DNA from 2 places in the Pseudomonas sp. nanlin1 genome. Region 1 is predicted to be linked to the other one. Evidence: predicted binding sites of a transcription regulator. Region 1 holds the regulator's gene; the other holds the start of a gene.

Region 1 (3,411 bases):
CAGGTCGACCGGCTCGCCGTCGATGGCGTCGAAGTCAACCGGGGATTTCAGGTGAAGCAGGGCGCTGATAGGGGTGTGACAACCCTTCAGGCGGCAGTGTGGAATGGCTATGCCATTGCCAAAGCCCGTGGAGCCGAGTTTTTCGCGAGCGACCAGGCTTTCGAACACTTCTTGCGCTTCCATGTCGGGCACTTGTTCGCCGATCAGGTTGCCAATTTGTTCGAGTACACGTTTTTTACTGCCGCCCGGCACGTTCACCAGGGAACGGCCGGGGGTCAGGATAGTTTCAAGTCGGATCATGGGGGAGTATCAGCGGGCCGCCGCACCTTGCAGCAGGCTTTGCTGTTTTTCCTTATGTTTCTTGAGTTGGCGGTCTAGCTTGTCGGTGAGGAGGTCGATGGCGGCATACATGTCGTCATGCTCTGCGTTGGCGACCACTTCACCACCAGGAATATGCAGGGTGGCTTCGATTTTTTGCTTGAGCTTCTCGACCTCCATAATGACTTGCACATTGGTGATCTTGTCGAAATGGCGTTCGAGCCGGGCGAGTTTTTCGCTCACGTAGTCGCGCATCGGGCCGGTCACATCCAGTTGGTGCCCACTGATGTTGACTTGCATACCGCTTCTCCTTATTGCCAGTGCATAAAGAGGCAAACGTTGATGTTTGCCGCTGGAACGCTGTGGCACATCGTCAGGTGGCCGGCCTAGGTGCACTTACTACATTAGACGCTTGCGCTCACTGGACGGTGCGATGCCCAATGACTCGCGGTACTTGGCAACAGTGCGACGGGCCACCTGAATGCCTTGTGCTTCCAGTAAACCAGCGATCTTGCTGTCACTCAACGGCTTTTTCTGATTTTCCGCAGCGACCAGTTTCTTGATGATTGCGCGAATGGCGGTGGACGAGCATTCACCGCCTTCAGAGGTGCTCACGTGGCTGGAGAAAAAGTATTTCAGTTCGTAGATACCCCGTGGGGTATGCATGTATTTCTGGGTAGTGACCCGGGAAATAGTCGATTCGTGCATGCCAACCGCTTCGGCGATGTCGTGCAGTACCAGTGGCTTCATGGCCTCATCGCCGTAGTCGAGGAAACCACGCTGGTGCTCGACGATCTGGCTCGCCACCTTCATGAGGGTTTCGTTGCGGCTCTGTAGGCTCTTGATGAACCAACGGGCCTCCTGCAACTGATTACGCATGAAGGTGTTGTCGGCACTGGTGTCCGCACGCCGTACGAAACCGGCATATTGCGGGTTCACCCGTAGGCGCGGTACTGACTCCTGATTGAGCTCCACCAGCCAGCGTTCGTTGTCTTTGCGCACGATGACGTCAGGGACTACGTATTCCGGCTCGCTAGACTCAATTTGCGAGCCTGGGCGTGGGTTGAGGCTCTGCACCAGCTCGATCACCTGGCGCAGCTCGTCTTCTTTGAGCTTCATGCGCCGCATCAACTGGCTGTAATCGCGGCTGCCCAACATGTCGATAAAGTCGCGGACCAGACGTTGGGCTTCGGCCAGCCAGCGGGTATTGGCGGGCAGTTGGCGCAATTGCAGCAGCAGGCACTCGCTTAGGCTGCGCGCGCCAATGCCCGCAGGCTCGAATTGTTGAATACGGTGAAGTACGGCCTCGACTTCATCCAGTTCGATGTCCAGTTCGGGGTCGAACGACCCGCACACCTCTTCCAGCGTCTCGTCGAGATAGCCTTGGTTGTTAATGCAGTCGATCAGCGTCACCGCGATCAACCGGTCGGTATCGGACATCGGGGCCAGGTTCAGCTGCCACAGCAGATGGCTCTGCAAGCTCTCGCCAACCGAGGTGCGGGTGGTGAAGTCCCATTCATCGTCGTCGTTGCTCGGCAGGCTACTGGCGCTGGTCTGGTAAACGTCTTCCCAGGCGGTATCGACCGGCAGGTCATTGGGGATGCGTTCGCTCCAGTCGCCTTCTTCCAGGTTGTCTACGGTCGGCGCACTTTCCTGGAAGCTCGGCTCCTGCACCTCTGGGGTGACTTTCTGTTCGACGTGATCGGCAAGCGGGTCACTGTTGTCGAAATCATCGCCTTCTTCCTGGCGTTCGAGCATTGGATTGGACTCCAGCGCTTCCTGAATCTCCTGTTGGAGGTCAAGGGTCGAAAGCTGGAGAAGCCGGATAGCCTGTTGCAACTGCGGTGTCATCGTCAGTTGCTGGCCCATTCGTAGGACGAGCGATGGTTTCATGGCAGGGGCTTAACACCTTATTCGCCGGCGCAACGCGCCATCCACTACAGGGCACCGGGGTGCCCAGTTTTATGTCGTAAGCAAATTATATGCCTGAACACCCCGTGTTTGCCTAGGGCGTAAGCTCAATTAATGCCAAAACGCGATCATTGGTGACCAGTGACAGCCAAGTCTAGAGCCGGAACTCGTGGCCCAGATAGACTTCCTTCACCAGTTCGTTGGCCAGAATCGCCTGGGAATCACCTTCAGCGATCAGCTGGCCGTCGTTGACGATGTAGGCGGTTTCACAGATATCAAGGGTTTCGCGAACGTTGTGGTCGGTGATCAGAACCCCAATGCCCTTGCTTTTAAGGTGCTGGATAATCTGCTTGATATCGCCCACCGAGATAGGGTCGACACCGGCAAACGGCTCATCGAGCAGGATGAACTTGGGCGCGGTGGCCAAAGCCCGGGCGATTTCCACACGGCGGCGCTCACCCCCGGACAGGCTCATGCCGAGGTTGTCACGAATATGGGTGATATGGAATTCCTGTAGCAGGCTTTCGAGCTCTTGGCGACGCGCAGCGCTGTCGAGTTCTTTGCGCGTTTCAAGAATCGCCATGATGTTGTCGGCCACCGACAGCTTGCGAAAGATCGAGGCTTCCTGGGGCAGGTAGCCGATACCCGAGCGTGCGCGGCCATGCATGGGCTGATGGCTGACGTCGAGGTCGTCGATCAGTACGCGACCTTGGTCGGCCTGTACCAGGCCAACGATCATATAGAAACAGGTGGTTTTGCCAGCGCCGTTAGGGCCGAGCAGGCCGACGATCTGGCCGCTCTCGATGGACAGGCTGACATCGCGGACAACCTGGCGGCTCTTGTAGCTCTTGGCCAGGTGTTGGGCTTTCAGAATTGCCATTACTGGGCCTTCTGCGCGTCGGGTTTCTTTTTCGGCTGGATCACCATGTCGATGCGTGGCCGCGGAGCGGTCACTTTCGAGCCATTCGCACGGCCGGCATTCACCACCTGCTTGACGGTGTCGTAGACGATTTTCTCGCCTTCGGAGGTGTTGTTATCGTTGATGACCTTGGCGCGGTCGATCAGCACAATGCGGTCTTGGGCCGCAAAGTATTGGATAGTCACACCGTAGGCCTGCACGATGGGCTTGTCTGCCGCGGGCTTTTGCTCGTAGTAGGCCAGGTTACCGACTGCCGTGAACAC
Region 2 (3,411 bases), 2.6 Mb from region 1:
TGCGCGGCACCACCGAGTAGGTGCCGTTCTTTTGCATGTTGGCCATGAAGGTATCGTTGGTGTCCTGCAGTGGCACCAGGGAGGGGTCCATGATGGGCTGGTTCCAGCACGAGGCGAGAATGTTCGCCACGGTCGGTTTGCAGATGTCACAGCCTGTGTGGCCGCGGCCATGCTTGGCGAGCATCTCTTCGAAACTCAGCACCCCTTCCACCCTCGCCAGGGCGTAAAGCTCTTGGCGGGTATAGCCGAAGTGCTCGCACAGGCTCTTATCCACGGCGACCCCGCGGGCGGTCAATTCGTGTTCGAAGACTTGCTTGACCAGGGCGACGCAGCCGCCACAACCGGTACCGGCTTTGGTGGTGCATTTAAGGCTGGGCAGATCACCGCAGCCGCCATCGATGGCCGAGCAGATGGCGCCCTTGCTGACGTTATGGCAAGAGCAGATCGTCGCGCTGTCGGGCAGCGCGTCGGCCCCCAGGGTCGGCGCGCCGTCGGACAACGGCAGAATCAGGCTGGAAGGGTCAGCCGGCAAGGCAATAGCGTTCTGTACGTATTGCAGCAGGGTGTCGTAGTAGCTGTTGTCCCCGACCAATACTGCACCCAGCACGCGCTTGCCTTCAGCGTCGACCACCAAACGCCGGTAGCTGGCCGTGGTCTCGTCGATAAAGCGGTAACTGCGCGACCCGGGCGTGGCGCCGTGGGCGTCACCGATGGAACCGACGTCGACGCCGAGCAGTTTGAGTTTGGTCGACATATCGGCGCCTTCGAAGCTGGCCCCTGGGGCGCCTATCAGATGGCTGGCGACATTACGGGCCATGGTGTAGCCGGGGGCGACCAGGCCGAACACACTGCCGTTCCACGAGGCGCATTCGCCGATGGCGAATATGCGGCTATCGCTGGTGCGGCAGGCGGCGTCGATCATCACGCCACCGCGCGGGGCGATTTCCAGGCCGCTGCTGCGGCCCAAGGCGTCCTGGGGGCGAATGCCGGCCGAGAACACGATCAAATCGGTCTCCAGGAATTCCCCGCCATCGAAGTTCATGCGGTAACGGTAATGCTCGCCCGCGACCACCGCTTTGGTCGCTCGCGAGGTGTGCACACCAACGCCCAAGGCCTCGATCTGCGCCCGCAATGCCGCACCGCCTTCGGCGTCCAACTGCACCGGCATCAAGCGCGGGGCGAACTCCACGACATGGGCTTCGAGGCCCAAAGACTTGAGCGCATTGGCCGCTTCCAAGCCCAATAGCCCCCCGCCCACCACTACACCACGGCGCGCTTGAGCGGCGGCCAGGCGGATCGCATCGAGGTCATCGAGGGTGCGGTAAACCAGGCGCGAATCGCCTTCGGAGCCCTCGATCGGCGGCACGAAGGGGTAAGAGCCGGTGGCCAGCACCAACTGGTCATAGGGGTAGCGCGCCTGGGGGGTCACCACTTCGCGGCGCTCGCGGTCGATTTCCAGCACCGCTTCGCCCAGGTGCAAGACCACGCCGTTGCGTGCGTACAGGTCGGCTTCGCCCATGGCCAGGGTTTCGGCATCGGAGCCGCTAAAGTATTCGGACAAGTGCACACGGTCGTAGGCCCGCTGACGCTCTTCGCCAAACACCCGCACCTCGAACTGTTGCAAGGCGCCGCGCTCGATCAGTTGCTCGACGCAGTGATGGCCGACCATGCCGTTGCCAACGATGATCAATTTAGCGCGAGGCTCGCTGCCCATGCTCGAATTCATAGCGTCTCTCCAGGCCATCACGGGGGCCATAAAACACACACAAAAAAAAAGGCACCTGGAGCCGAAGCTCCAGGCGCCTTTGCCTGGTATTCAATAGTTGTGTGCCCACAGGGTGATCGACGTTGACCACGGGGGCTGTGTAATAGGTAAAGCAGGTTGCGTGCCAGGACTCTGGGGACCTTGGGCATGCCCCGCTGTTACAGGGCCGGGCACGCATACTGGCTATCAACTGCTCTTGCAGCGGTACGATTTTACGAACCACGGCGGTGCGAGACGCACCGTTTCAGTACACGTCGCGCAAGTAACGTTTGTCTCGGCTCATGGCGGCCACGTAGGCCTCGGCATCTTGCGCACTGAGGCCACCGTGGGTCGCCACAACGTTTTTAAGGGCTGAGTCGACGTCTTTGGCCATACGGCTGGCATCGCCGCAGACATAGAAATAGCCCCCCTCCTCCAACCAGCGCCATACCTGAGCACCCTGCTCCAACAAGCGTTGCTGCACGTAAACCTTCTGCGCCTGATCGCGGGAAAACGCGGTGTCCAAGCGCTGCAGATGGCCGTCACGTTGCCAGGCCTGCAGCTCCTCACGGTAATAAAAGTCGCTGGCCTCGCGCTGCTCGCCAAACAGCAACCAGTTAGGGCCTGCGGCGCCGGTCAGTTGGCGCTCTTGCAGAAACGCCCGAAACGGCGCCACGCCGGTACCTGGCCCGACCATGATCATGGGCGCGTTGGGGTCTTTGGGTACCCGAAAGTGCGCCGACTTCTGGGCAAAAATAGGCACCAGGCCGGCCTCTGCGCGATCGGCCAAAAACCCCGAACAGACGCCGCTGCGCAAGCGTTGGTTACGCCGGTAGCGTACGGTCGACATAGTCAGATGCACCTCGTCTGGGTTGGCCTTGGGGCTTGAACTGATGGAGTACAACCGAGGTTGTAATGGCTTGAGCAGGCCCAGCAATTCTTCTACTTCCAAGGCCATTGGAAACTCGTCGAGCAAGTCCAGCAACTGGCGCCCCCACAGCCACTGGCGCAGCTCATCGCCACCCTGTCGCAGCCTTTCGCCCAGGCGCTGATCCGCGCTGCGCTGGGCGGCGAATTTCAGCCAGTCAGGGGTGATCCGGGTGATGTCCAGGTGCTTGTGCAGTGCCACCGCCAAAGGTAGGTCGGCATGCCCGGCAATGCTGACGTGCTGGCCGCTGTCGAGGCCAACGGTGGCGAGCAACTCTTCGACCAGGCTCATGCAGTTGCTCGGCCAAACGCCTAGGGCATCACCGGCTTCGTATTGGAAACCGCTGTCCTTGATGTCGAACACCACCTGGCGGGTTTCTTTCTCCGCACCCGTGGCATTGAGCACCCGGTTAGCGATCACCCGACCCAGCCAGGGCCGCTGCTTGCTGTATAACGGCGCGGGCGCGCTGGCCGCGGTGCGGGTGGGCGCGGCGGCGGTTGGGTTGAGGCTGCGTGCCAAGGCCTGCAGCCATTGTTCTGCCGGCCCCTGGTAATCGGGCTCGCATTCGAAACGGCTCAACAGGCGCCCGGCGCCCAGGCTGTGCAGGCGTTCATCGAGCTTGCGGCCAAAGCCGCAGAACTGGTCATAGCTGGAATCGCCCAGGGCCAGCACCGCATAGCGCAATTTTGCCAAACTCGCGGCCTCGGCATGCCCTTGCAAATCGGTCCATAGGCTCACG

The links. The regulator sigma-54, encoded in region 1, starts transcription at its own class of promoters, with help from an activator protein. The targets are predictions, from matches to a motif close to ANTGGCATNNANNTTGCTNT.
Region 2: the regulator sigma-54 is predicted to act here: its motif matches at 1,875-1,894, upstream of nirB (nitrite reductase large subunit NirB).

The regions. Positions count from the first base shown of each region.
Region 1 is NZ_CP124218.1:4,562,403-4,565,813, reverse strand. It holds gene ptsN (PTS IIA-like nitrogen regulatory protein PtsN) at 1-300, opposite strand, end outside; gene hpf (ribosome hibernation-promoting factor, HPF/YfiA family) at 310-618, opposite strand; gene QCL65_RS21080 (RNA polymerase factor sigma-54) at 718-2,211, opposite strand; gene lptB (LPS export ABC transporter ATP-binding protein) at 2,384-3,109, opposite strand; gene lptA (lipopolysaccharide transport periplasmic protein LptA) at 3,109-3,411, opposite strand, start outside.
Region 2 is NZ_CP124218.1:1,796,593-1,800,003, reverse strand. It holds gene nirB (nitrite reductase large subunit NirB) at 1-1,726, opposite strand, end outside; gene QCL65_RS08465 (molybdopterin-dependent oxidoreductase) at 2,010-3,411, opposite strand, start outside.